One region of the Mycobacterium sp. 050272 genome, then DNA from elsewhere that is predicted to be linked to it. Evidence: riboswitches for the same ligand, from Rfam matches in the RefSeq annotation. Region 1 holds a riboswitch; each other region holds the start of a gene.
What was found. Region 1 has a riboswitch for magnesium ahead of AAHS21_RS30830 (hypothetical protein). Riboswitches for the same ligand answer to the same signal wherever they lie in the genome.

Region 1 (4,153 bases):
CGTCTCTTTTGTAGAGAAAAGAGACACCCCTCAGAGAGCTACTCCCCCACCGTGTAATCCCAGGTCGCGCTGTCTCGTTTCTTGTCTCACACCGCGTGTCTCACATCTTTGCTGTCCAGGGTGGTGAGACAGTCATTGGCATGACGACGATCCTCGGCTACGCCCGCGTCAGCACCACAGGCCAAGACCTCGACGCCCAACTCGCTGCGCTCGCCGCCGCCAGCGTCGAGCCGGATCGGGTGTTCACCGACAAGCTCTCGGGGTCGGCGAAGACGGACCGGCCGGGACTGGCGGCTCTGCTCGCCTACGCCCGGCCCGGTGACACCGTCGTCGTCACCGCCATCGATCGACTCGGCCGCTCGGTCGCCGAAGTCACCCGCACCATCGCCGAATTCGGAGAGCGACGAATCCTGTTGCGCGCCTTGCGTGAAGGCGTAGATACAGCCACACCGACCGGGCGCGCAGTAGCGGCGATCATGGCGACCCTCGCCGAACTCGAGCTTGAGCTCGGCCGTGAACGCCGAGCTGCATCACGCGCATCACGCCGAACCCGGTGCCTGCCTGCTACCAAGCCACCACGGCTTAGCCCAGAACGGCAAGAACAACTCCGCCGACTCGCTGCTACTGGCGAACCCGTACGAGAACTGGCCAAGGCCTTCGGTATTGGACGGGCGACCGCCTATCGCTACTTGTCGGCAGAGCCGATGGTGTGAGGGACGAGGGGTCAACGCGCGCGTCGTCTGGTTCGTCTTGACGGGTTGTGGTCTGGAGGTCCACACTGATCGGTGCAAGCACCTCGCTAGGTGAGGCGTCTGCGCGGATAAAGGCCACTGACCCCGAACGTCGAAAGACGCCCCGGGTCAGGACAGCTCCTCCCGGATTAAGGGTTGAGCCCAAGTGGCTTCGAGCACCGAGTGTTTTCTGGTGGCCCGATACGCCGTGCAGTGCCGAAGCTCTGACGAGAGGGGTGTAGGTGTGGTCACTGTGCCGCACGTCCTCCCCACGTGTGCTTTCGATGTGACGCCCGCGTGCGTCCTGGCTGCGAGGAGGTGAGGAACACCGTTGAGTACCAGCGATAAACCGCCGTCTGCGGGTTCGGAGTTGTTCCCGCTGCGTGGCCAGCTTGAGTCGATCGAGGCCTAAAGCCCTTCTCGTCGTTGATTGTTCGAGTGCACCATTGTTCCGACGGTGCACCCCTACGGCGCTGCTGCCTGCTTGAGGTCCGCGTGACACTCAAAGATGCCACGACACCCCAATTTCTCTTTGCGTCAAGGAGTTTTGTCATGGTTGTTGTTCTGTCTCGTCTTCGCATACCCGTGGTGTCGATGGCGTCCCGTGCCGCACACGGATGGTTCACCTGGGGCCGCAGGGCGTGTCGACGGGTGTGGGTCCGGCGCAATTTGACCCCGCAGGAGCGGGCGTACCTGTTGGCGTCCTACACCCCGCCCGCGCTGATCACGGCGTCACTGGGTGGGCACGTCGGCTGACCGGTTCGGGCTGGGGTGCATCACGACCCCGGCCCGCCCCGGCCCGCCGCCGCGCGAGGAGGCCCACCGATGGACTCCCACGACGATCAGACGCACGACGCGATCGATAAACCCGCCAAAATAACTGCGCCGCAAGGGGTGTCAGGCCAGCGGGCCGACGGAACGCTGACCGCCACCATCCGGATGCTCACCGCCCGGGCGATGCTGCGGCACGGTGGTGACCCGGCGGTGGTCGCCACCACAACCCGCGTCCCGCAAGCGTTGGTCGAGGTGATGGCCGACATGGCCGACACCCCTACCCGTCCAAATTCCCAACCCAGGACCTCCGGACGATGTGGTGGGCGGCCCGCCGCGCGTCTAGCAGGTGTACCCGCCGATAGGCACCTGTGGCGACAGGAGATTGACAGGAATGGCTCGATGTTGCGACCCGTCCGACCTGGTCATACTGAGGACATGCCCAAGAAACGACGGTCCCGCACGCGGCGCACTCCCCCGCGGGCGGCGTCCGCCGGATCGAACCCGGCGTTCCTCGGTGACCTGGGAATGACTCCCAAGCGATCAACGGCCCCACTGCCGGAGGCCGATGACGATCGCCACGCCAGCGTGCGGGTCCGGTTGGCGGCGCTGATGCTGCGCCGCGGCGACGACGTCGGGGATGTCAGCGTGGCGACCGACGTCCCGGTCGCCCTGCTTGAGTTGCTTCGCGCGGAAGTCGCCGATGAAACTGACCTCGATCAGCAGCGCCAGACCACCGTTGACGACGTGAGGCGGCGGCGCCGGGTCGTGATCGCCGTGCTGATCATGGAGGTCGCCGCGCTGGCGAACATCGTCATTGGCCTGATCGCGCTGATCGGGCACCTCGCCGGGTTGGGGTTACTGGCCAGCGTGATCGGGCCAGCACTTCTCCTTGCCGTCTACGTGGTAGCCAGATGCGCGACCCCTACGGGATCTCGCACTGGCTACAGCCCTCGGTACGCGGCCCGGCGTAAGGGTCGTGATCGAGGGCCCGGTGACTAACGACCTCTGTGGACGATCCATCCACATGTCCCAGGTTTGGGTGTCTACCGACGGTGGTCGAGATCGGTGTCGCCCAGTGTTCACGTGGTCGTGCGCATATGGAACCGCGACATTCGGGCACGGCCGCGATCGTCTCATCGAGAAGGAAGAGTCACTATGCATGAAGTCCCGCCTGATGGTGGAGCGCCCACGGCGTCACGGCCGGTGATCCATCTGTCCGATCTCCTGGGTCGTCCGGTCGTCGCGAAGGCCGGTGACGCGGTGGGCCGGGTCGAGGACGTCATCGTCAGCCTGCGCGGTGCCGAGGGGTATCCGCCGGTCACCGGCCTGGTGGTAGGGATCGGCGGCCGTCGGGTGTACGTGTCGTCCGGGCAGATCACCGACCTGACCCAGGAACACGTCGATCTGTCGAAGAACAAGGTGGATCTGCGCGAGTTCGAACGCCGTGACGGCGAGGTTCTGTTGCGCACCGACGTCCTCGATCACCGGCTCATCGACGTCGCGGCCGCGGAGTTGGTGCATGCCTACGACATCGAGCTCGAGGACACCGGGGCGGGCTGGGTGCTGGCACGGCTGGATACCCGCCGGCCGGCGCGGCTGTTCGGGTTGATCAAATCCGGTGGGGGGCATGCCAGCCGGGACTGGAAGTCCTTCGAACCGCTCATCGGGCACACGGCGAGCGTGTTGGAGCGCGCGGGCGGGCGGATGTCGAAGCTGAAGCCGGCCCAGATCGCGGACCTGCTGGAGGACGCCGACAAAGACGAGGGTGGAGAAATCCTCGACCGCCTCCACTCCGACCCGGAGTTGGAGGCCGACGTCTTCGAGGAACTCGACCCCGACAAGGCCACCAAGATCCTGGGCGACATGACTGATACCGAGGTCGCCGGGGTATTGGCCCGGATGCGGGCCGACGACGCGGCGGACGCGATCGCCGATCTGCGCCAGTCCCGCCGTCGCCGGGTGCTGGAGCTGCTGCCGGCGGGGCAGCGCACCAAGGTCATCACGCTGATGGGGTTCAACCCCTCGACCGCGGGCGGGTTGATGAGCGTCGACGTGGCGTCGTGTTCGACGGATGCCACTGCCGCGCAAGCTCTTTCGATCATCGCTGCCGCCCGGGCGATGCAACCCGAGGCGTTGCTCAAGATGCACGGGGTCAACGAGGCCGGCGAACTGGTCGGGGTGGTCTCGGTGATCCGGCTGCTGCAATCCGACCCCCACACCCCGATCACCGAGCTGCTCGACGTCGACCCGATCCGAGTCACCCCGGAAGCCGACCTGACCGACGTCGCCCTGCTGATGGCCGACTACAACCTGGTCGCCATCCCCGTCGTCGACGAGGGCGACCGGGTGGTCGGTGTGGTGACCTTCGATGACGTCCTGGAGGCCACCATCCCCGAGGACTGGCGGCGCCGCGAACCCGCGCCGCGCCCGATCCGCGACGTCGTCGGTGCCCAGGACGGGGCCGGTCATGGCTGACTCCCACCCGCCGGTAGGCACCACCGACCCCACGGCACCGGATCAGGCTCCCGCTGCTGATGTCACCCCACAGGCCGCGTCCACCAGCGCGCCGGGACCCGAGCCGACTCCAGCCCCTGCAGCGCCTCAGGCGTCGGCGGTGTTGGACAGCGCCCATCTCGGTGACATCGAAG
Region 2 (4,153 bases), on a different contig from region 1:
GAAGTCGTTGTCGAGGTTCGCGCCGCCGGCATCAATCCCGGCGAGGCCGCGATCCGATCGGGCGCGATGCACGAGATGTTCCCCGCCACGTTTCCCTCCGGGCAAGGCAGCGATCTCGCCGGTGTCGTGACGGCAACCGGTCGGGGGGTCACCGAGTTCACGGTCGGCGACGAGGTGCTGGGGTTCAGCTTCCGGCGATCGAGCCATGCCACCCACACCGCCGTCCCGGTGGATCAGTTGATCCGCAAGCCTGCGCAATTGAGCTGGGAGGCAGCGGGTTCGCTCTATGTCGTCGGTGCGACCGCGTACGCTGCGGTGCGCGCGGTCGCACCGCGGCCGGGCGAGACCGTCGCCGTGTCGGCGGCGGCCGGAGGTGTCGGCAGTCTCGTCGTCCAGCTGTTGGTTCGGCACGAGGCGCGCGTGCTCGGCATCGCCGGCGCGGGCAACGCCGAATGGCTGCGGGCGCACGGCGTCATTCCGATCGGCTACGGCAATGATTTCCAGGGCTTGGCCGAGCGGCTGCACGAGGCGGCGCCGAACGGGATCGACGCGTTCATCGATCTATTCGGCCCGGATTACGTCCAGCTCGCCGTGGATCTCGGGGTGCCACCGCAACGCATCGACACGATCATCTCCTTCCAGAAGGCCGGCGAAGTCGGCGCCAAGACCGAAGGCAGCACCGACGCGTCGACTCCGGAAGTGCTCACCGAGGTCGCCGATCTCGTCGCCAGCGGTGCCGTCGATTTCGACATCGCGGCGACGTTCCCGATGGATCGGGTAGCTGACGCCTTCGAGGAACTCGAGCGCCGGCACACGCACGGCAAAATCGTCCTGCTGCCCAATGGTTCGCCGTAGACGTCAGCCGACGCCAACCTCCACCATCTTGACGATCACGAATACGACAGCCAGCACCAGATAACCGCGCAAGATCAACAGCCCGGTCCGGCGAATCGGCGAAAGAGCCGGGCGGGCAAGAGAGCTAAGCTCTGGCGTCTGCCAAGACTGCTGTTCTTGCCGGCGCAGGGCCCGGCTTTCGGCACGACCTACTGGCGAGGCGAGTTTGGCCGCGCGAGTGTCGCGGTACCACTGGTCGCCGATGATCGCCACGGCGCCGCACACTGCGCCGACCGCCGCACCGGCCGCCAGCCCTGCTTCGAGAGCTGCCGTGGAGAGATCCGGGAAGAATGTGGCTGCCGTCAGCGCCAGCGACAGCAGCACCAGTGCCCACACGATGGCCCAGGCAACGACGTTCTGCCGCAACGTGTTTACCCACGGTCCCAGGATCGCCCGGTCATTGCAGAGCAAAACCAGGAACACGGTCGCCGAGGGCAGCAGGATGCCGGCCAGCGCCTGCACACCCTGGGTGACCAGCCCGAGGATGTGATCCGGACTGAACGCCACCGCGGCCGACGCCCCGAGCAGCAGGGCATACCCGCCGTAAAACCATGGCGCCTCGTTGATTTTCCAGTGCAGCGAATGCCGCTTGCCCATCGCGTCGCCAATGGCATAGGTGGTGGCCAGCCCGATCGCATTGGCACCGATCAACGAACCGTCGAGCAGAATGATCGCGAACAGCACGCCCACCGGGTGGCGCAGCGCTTTCGCGACCGCCCCGGCATCGGTGAAGCTGCCGGTTGCAGGCAGACCGAAGGCGGTGACCGCCATCAACGCCGTCGCACCGACAATGACCACGACGATACCGATGATCAAATCGGCTCGTGCATAGGGAATCCAGCGTGCCGTGATGCGCTTGTCAACCACGTTGGACTGTTGGAAGAACAGCTGCCACGGCGCCACCGTGGTCCCCACGATCGCGATGATCAACAACAGGACGGTCGAGTTCAGTCCGCCCGGGAACTGTGGAACCAGACCGCCGGCAGCCACTTTCGGACTCGGATGCACCATCAGCACCATTGGGAGCATCACGACGTTCACGGCGATCAGCAGGAACATCAGCCCTTCCCAGCGCCGGAACGAGCCGCCGGCGACCACGGCGAACAGCAGTACCGCGGCGACCGGGATCGCGACGGTCTTCGGACAGCCCAGGAACCCCAACGCCATTGCGACACCAATGAATTCGGTGACGATTGTCAGGGCGTTCAGGACCAGCAGATCACCGACACTGAATGCGCCCCAGAACTTTCCGAAGCGCTCGAAGATCAGGCGTGCGTGACCGACTCGCGCTACCGCACCCAGGCGCAACACCATCTCCTGGTTCACGTACAGCACCGGAATCAGCAAGGCCAGCGTCCACAACAGGTTCATCCCGTAGTCCTGGCCCGCTTGCGCGTACGTCGCGACGCCGCCGGCGTCGTTGTCACCCACCATGACAATCAATCCGGGGCCGGTGATCACCAGCAGGGTGCGTAACCGCCGCCACCGGCCGCCCAGAGCACCGGTGTCATCGCGCTTGATACGGCCGAACGCTCCGACGATGTCGCCGGTGTGCGCGGAATCCAACACGGTTTGCGGACGGGTGGAAGTCAACGTCATGTCGTTCTCGCTATCTGAAGAGTCGGGCTACCCAAGTCGGGTGTTCAACGCGCCCCAGCGGCGGGCTACCAACCCCCCACCCGCCGCTGGGGACCGCTGGCGGAACACATCATCGGTGGTCTTTCCCACCGCCCGGTGAGTGTCCGCCGGGCGCGGACGAGAGCACGGCGATCGGCGTCAGCGACACATACAGGTTCGCCCGCTCTTCGGGCGTCGGGATGTGCATGGCGCACAACCTGTTTGTCAGCAGCCGACCCGCACGCAGCATCGACCGTCCGCGCAACCTTCCAAGACCGCGAATACGCCGCGCAACAACAAAAGTCATAGTCTTCCCCCTGTCGGAAGCCCGATCGGTTCGCCGGCACGCTAAATACATCCCGCATTCGCCGCCGTCAATACGGTTGCGGAACAGCCAATTTGAGCTGCGTCAGCAGAAAGAAATGCCGGAACCGGATCGGTTCAAGATGGATTTCGGATAGCAACTATCGCCGGGACTCATCTCGCCCTCACCTCCTCACGGCCATGACACGCGCGGGTGTCCACGTTTCACACGCGGGAGAGGTACGAATGCCGGGCCATGAGCCCGCCGACCGCACCCCTCTCGTCGGAGCTTCGGCACTGCACGGCGTATCTGGATCGACCGATGGCCGCGACCAGAAGCCACTTGGGCTCAACCCTTGTGTCCGGGAAGAGCTGTCCTGACCCGGGGCGTCTCTCGACGTTCGGGGTCAGTGGCCTGTGTCCGTGCAGACGCCTCACCTACCGAGGTGCTTGCCCAACCATGCTGGCACTGCCACCCGCTGCTCGTCAAACTCCTTTTCTTACGACTGCGAGCTTGCGTGTTCTGGGTCACACCCTGGGAGCCTGTGGTCACCGCTCGGGCAAATGTCGCCGAGGCCTACCCTCAAGGGCATGGCCACAACCTTGCAAGACTCTCGCGTCGAGAGCGTGCTCGACCGGATGTACACAGAGACGAAGAACCAGATGTCACTGCTGCGTGAGCGGCACGGTCAGCTCGCGCGCCCGATGACCACCGCAGAGCGCACCGAGGCGATGAGCGAGTTCTACATCCCAGTGACGCCGGACGCCGGCCGGCTGCTGTACGCACTGGTTCGCGCGACCCGTCCGACGACGGTGGTCGAGTTCGGAATGTCGTTCGGTATCTCGGCTATTCATCTCGCGGCGGCCGTCCGCGACAACGGCGTGGGGCGCGTGGTGACTACGGAGCTCAGCGCGAGCAAGATTGCCGCCGCGAAGAAGACGTTCGCCGAGACCGGCTTGGACGACGTGATCACGATTCTCGAAGGCGATGCGCTGACCACGCTGGAAGGCCAAGACGGGCCGATCGAATTCGTCTTGCTGGACGGCTGGAAGGATCTCTATCTTCCAGTAATCAAATTGCTCGAACCCCGGCTCACCACAGGCGCTTTGGTGATCGCCGACAACGCCAGCGCGCCCGACATGGCGCCGTATCTCGATCGCGTGCGCGACCCCGCCAACGGCTACACCAGCTTCAATTGCCTGGTCCGGGAAAGCGACAGCATGGAAATCAGCTGCCGAACCAACGACTAAGCGTCTATCGCAAAGACTCTTCGAGCCACGGCGTCAGCCACTTGACCCCTTCCGGGGTCAAGTGCACACCGTCACTGCGCACCTTGAT
Region 3 (4,153 bases), on a different contig from region 1:
CCCTGCTCGGTGACGATCAGATTGCCGCCGCGCAGGATCGGTGAGGCCATCAGGAACCAGCGCATCGCGTCGGAGCCGTCGCGGTCGAACACCTCGCTGACGTCCGGGTAGTTGCGCAGCGACTTGCTCATCTTCTGCCCGTCGGAGCCGAGCACGATCCCGTGTGCCACACAGGTTTTGAAGGCAGGCCGGTCGAACAGCGCGGTGGCCAGCACGTGCAGGGTGTAGAACCAGCCCCGGGTCTGCCCGATGTACTCCACGATGAAGTCACCGGGGTAGTGGGTGTCGAACCAGTCCGCGTTCTCGAACGGGAAGTGCACTTGGGCGTACGGCATCGATCCCGAGTCGAACCACACGTCGAGCACGTCGGGGATGCGCCGCATCGTGCTGTTACCGGTGGGGTCGTCGGGGTTGGGCCGGGTGAGCTCGTCGATGTAGGGCCGGTGCAAATTGGTGGGCCGCACCCCGAAGTCGCGCTCCAATTCGTCGAGGCTGCCGTAGACGTCGATGCGCGGGTAGGCCGGGTCGTCGGATTTCCACACCGGAATCGGGCTGCCCCAGTATCGGTTTCGCGAGATCGACCAGTCGCGCGCGCCCTGCAGCCACTTGCCGAATTGGCCGTCCTTGACGTGCTCGGGGTACCAGGTGATTTGCTGGTTGAGTTCCACCATGCGATCCCGGAATTCGGTGACCGCGATGAACCACGACGAAACCGCCCGGTAGATCAGCGGATTACGGCATCGCCAGCAGTGCGGGTAGGGATGCTCATAGGTTTCGTGACGGATCAGCACCGGCTGGTTCACCGCCACCGGACCGCTCTGGTTCTTCAGGTCGCGGATGATGTGCGGGTTGGCGTCAAAGACGTGCTGCCCCTGGTAATCCGGGACCGTGACGTCGAACCGGCCCTTGGAGTCGACCGGGGTGACCGGCACGATGCCCACCTTGTCGGTGGTCGCCATGTCGTCCTCACCGTAGGCCGGTGCCATGTGCACGATGCCGGTGCCGTCGTCGGTGGTGACGAAGTCGCCGGGCAGCACTTGAAATGCTTCTTCGCGCCCCGGTTCCCCGGCCATGAAATACGGGAACGGCGGCAGGTAGCGGGTCCCCAGCAGGTCGGCGCCCGAATAGGTGCCGAGTATCTCGGGCTCTTCGCCCAACTCGCGGGCGTAGGCCGCGACCCGCGCCTCGGCTAGGACAAACCGCCGGTCCCCGACCTTGACCTGGACGTAGGTCACCTCCGGGTTGACGGCAACGGCCAGGTTGGACGGCAGCGTCCACGGCGTGGTCGTCCACACCAGCAGGTAGGCGCCGTCCAGCTCGCCCCCGGTCACCGGGAAACCCACCGTCACGGCCGGGTCCTGGCGACTCTGATAGACGTCGTCGTCCATCCGCAACTCGTGGTTGGACAACGGTGTTTCGTCTCGCCAGCAGTACGGCAGCACCCGGTAGCCCTCGTAGGCCAGACCCTTGTCCCACAGCTGTTTGAACGCCCAGATCACCGACTCCATGTAGGGCAGGTCGAGCGTCTTGTAGTCATTGTCGAAGTCGACCCAGCGGGCCTGCCGGGTGACGTAGGCCTGCCATTCGCCGGTGTAGCGCAACACCGATTCCCGGCAGGCCTCGTTGAACGCGGCGATGCCCATGTCGTCGATTTGCGACTTGTCGGTGATGCCCAGCTGGCGCTCGACTTCGAGTTCGGCGGGCAGCCCGTGGGTGTCCCAGCCGAAGCGGCGGTCCACTTTGTAGCCACGCATGGTGCGGTAGCGCGGGACGATGTCTTTCACGTATCCGGTCAGCAAGTGCCCATAGTGCGGCAGGCCGTTGGCGAACGGCGGCCCGTCGTAGAACACGTACTCCTCGGCGCCCTCGCGGTTTGCGATGCTGGCCCGGAAAGTGTCGTCGCGGGTCCAGTAATCCAGGACCTCGAGTTCCAGCGCCGGGAAGTCGGGGGCTCCCCCGGCCAGCTTGGGATAAGCCCTGGCGTCAGCGTTTTCGGTCACGGTGCGCGTCGTCTCCTGCGTGCCTACGGTCAGGCCGGGGACGAGGTCGCGCAACCTGCGCGAGCACCGCGGTACCACCCCGCTTGCCGTGCTGGCGCACGGCCGCTCGATTCAGGCTGTGACGGGCCTACCCGTTCGGGTCTACTGAGCCGTGCGGGCTGTTCTTCCGAAAGCTCCCCGGTGATAGCCGGATCGACGCGGACCCACTCTACCGCGAGACTGCAACTGCCTACTCAAATGCCAAGTAAAGCGGTACGCAGCTACAGTCTCGCGGTAGGGATCTCAGGCCGTGACCTCGATGAACCCGACGCGCCACAGCACCGCGTAGAGGTGGCGGACGGGGACGCTCAGCAGGCGGGCGGCGCCGGCCACCAGCGGGTCGCCGGCGCCGAAGTATCCGGCGTCGGCCGGACGGGCAGCCTTCGTGGGCACGGGAGCCTGCGTGGGCGTGGTGTCGCGCACGACGCGCAGGTTGCGGACGGGCGCCACGGCAACTACTTCGTCGAAGAGTACTGCGGTCATGATCGTCTCCTAACGGAATTGCAAACGGGTTCTGACTGGACTGATGTGTCCCGACCCGTCAGGGTTCCGATCCGAGAACGCTTGAGCGCTAAGTCGATTCGCTAGCTCGAGGCGTCGGGCCGGAGGTCGGATTGGGACGGAGCTTGTCCTGGATATCCATCCGGACTGCCACTGGAACTCATACGTCCCTCACCTCCTCTACAACCACGACGCGTGCGGTTACCCGCGCCTATTTGCGCGCACCAGAAGGAGTTCAGAATCCGGCGACCGCCAGAAATCCGCACCCCTCTCGTCAGAGCTTTGGCACCACACGACGTGTCCGGAACTCCGGAAGCCACTTGGACTCAACCCTTAAGCCGGGAGGAGCTGTCCTGACCCGGGGCGTCTTTCGACGTTCGGGGTCAGTGGCCTGTGTTCGTGTAGCCGCCTCACCTAACGAGGTGCTGCCGTAAATACTCCACGAGGTATCCGGCCAGGTCAATGTGATCTGAGCCGTGTCGCGCAACTTTATGGGATTATTACGCCGCTTCACAGCTTTCGATCAGCTTCGACATCCCTGACCTGGTCAAATACCTCGCTGTGGCATGATTCACACCCAGCTGAACGCGCCGCGACAGTCAGTTCTCAGCTAAGTCTTCCAGCCGTCCGATGGTGTCGGCGAACTCCTCGATCATGTCGAGCACAACCGCACGGGTGGGGCGGACCCGGTCGAGCGAACCGACCACCTGGCCGACGAAATAGGTTGCCAGCTCACGTGCCTTCGCACCGGGATGGGCGGCAGCTTGGTTGATGCGCAGCTGCGGTTCAGTGACGAGGTTGGTCTGCAGCGGCATGCCGAGCGGAGCCGGGGTATCGGGCCGCTCCCACTCGTCGGTCCAAGCCGTTCGCAGCATCCGCGCCGGCTTACCCGTCAGCGACCGCGACCGCACCGTGTCCGAGGAACTGGCGGCCAGGAACTTCTCCTTGACCACCGGGTCGGTCTCGGCTTCCTCGGTGGTCAGCCAGACTGAGCCGCACCACACGCCCTCGGCGCCCAGGGCCAGGGCCGCCGCGATCTGGCGCCCGCGGGCGATCCCGCCCGCCGCCAGGACCGGGACCGGCGCGACCGCGTCGACGACTTCGGGAACCAGGACCATGGTTGCCACCTGGCCGGTGTGGCCGCCGGCTTCGGTGCCCTGCGCGACGATCAGGTCGACGCCGGCCGCGGCATGCCGGCGCGCGTGTGCGGTGGTGCCGGCCAGCGCGGCCACCAGCACGTCGCGGCTGTGCGCGCGTTCGACGAGGTCGGCCGGGGGCGGCCCGAGCGCACTGGCGATCAACCGAATGTCATGCGCGAAGGCCACTTCCAGTAATGGCTCGTAACCCTTGGGCGAGACGTTTAGACCCCCGACGGATGCCCGCGGCGGTTCGGCCGGGGCCGTGATGCCGTACCGGGCGAGCAAGTCTTCGACGAACGCACGATGCTCCTCGGGGAGCAACTGCCCGACTTGCTTCGCGTCGATGCCGCCCGTTTCCGCGCCAACGTATTTGGGCGGCAACAACAGGTCGACCCCGTAGGGCTTGCCGCCGGTCTGCTCCTCGATCCAGGCCAGTTCGTTCTGCAGCCGTTTCGGGCTGTGCGCGACGGCGCC

Region 2: another riboswitch for magnesium. It lies ahead of AAHS21_RS04305 (hypothetical protein); the one in region 1 lies ahead of AAHS21_RS30830 (hypothetical protein).
Region 3: another riboswitch for magnesium. It lies ahead of AAHS21_RS16615 (Rv1535 family protein); the one in region 1 lies ahead of AAHS21_RS30830 (hypothetical protein).

Annotation. Positions count from the first base shown of each region.
Region 1 covers NZ_JBCHKV010000033.1:15,188-19,340, reverse strand. Annotated here, with positions in the region: gene AAHS21_RS30835 (recombinase family protein) at 141-713, shown strand; M-box (ykoK) riboswitch at 789-974, shown strand; gene AAHS21_RS30830 (hypothetical protein) at 1,284-1,487, shown strand; gene AAHS21_RS30825 (hypothetical protein) at 1,557-2,504, shown strand; gene AAHS21_RS30820 (CBS domain-containing protein) at 2,661-3,980, shown strand; gene AAHS21_RS30815 (Nramp family divalent metal transporter) at 4,120-4,153, shown strand, end outside.
Region 2 covers NZ_JBCHKV010000001.1:871,507-875,659, forward strand. Annotated here, with positions in the region: gene AAHS21_RS04295 (NADP-dependent oxidoreductase) at 1-855, shown strand, start outside; gene AAHS21_RS04300 (NRAMP family divalent metal transporter) at 859-2,493, opposite strand; gene AAHS21_RS04305 (hypothetical protein) at 2,603-2,818, opposite strand; M-box (ykoK) riboswitch at 3,083-3,267, opposite strand; gene AAHS21_RS04310 (class I SAM-dependent methyltransferase) at 3,406-4,065, shown strand; gene AAHS21_RS04315 (acyltransferase family protein) at 4,070-4,153, opposite strand, start outside.
Region 3 covers NZ_JBCHKV010000007.1:235,277-239,429, forward strand. Annotated here, with positions in the region: gene ileS (isoleucine--tRNA ligase) at 1-2,000, opposite strand, end outside; gene AAHS21_RS16615 (Rv1535 family protein) at 2,283-2,522, opposite strand; M-box (ykoK) riboswitch at 2,800-2,969, opposite strand; gene AAHS21_RS16620 (nitronate monooxygenase family protein) at 3,140-4,153, opposite strand, start outside.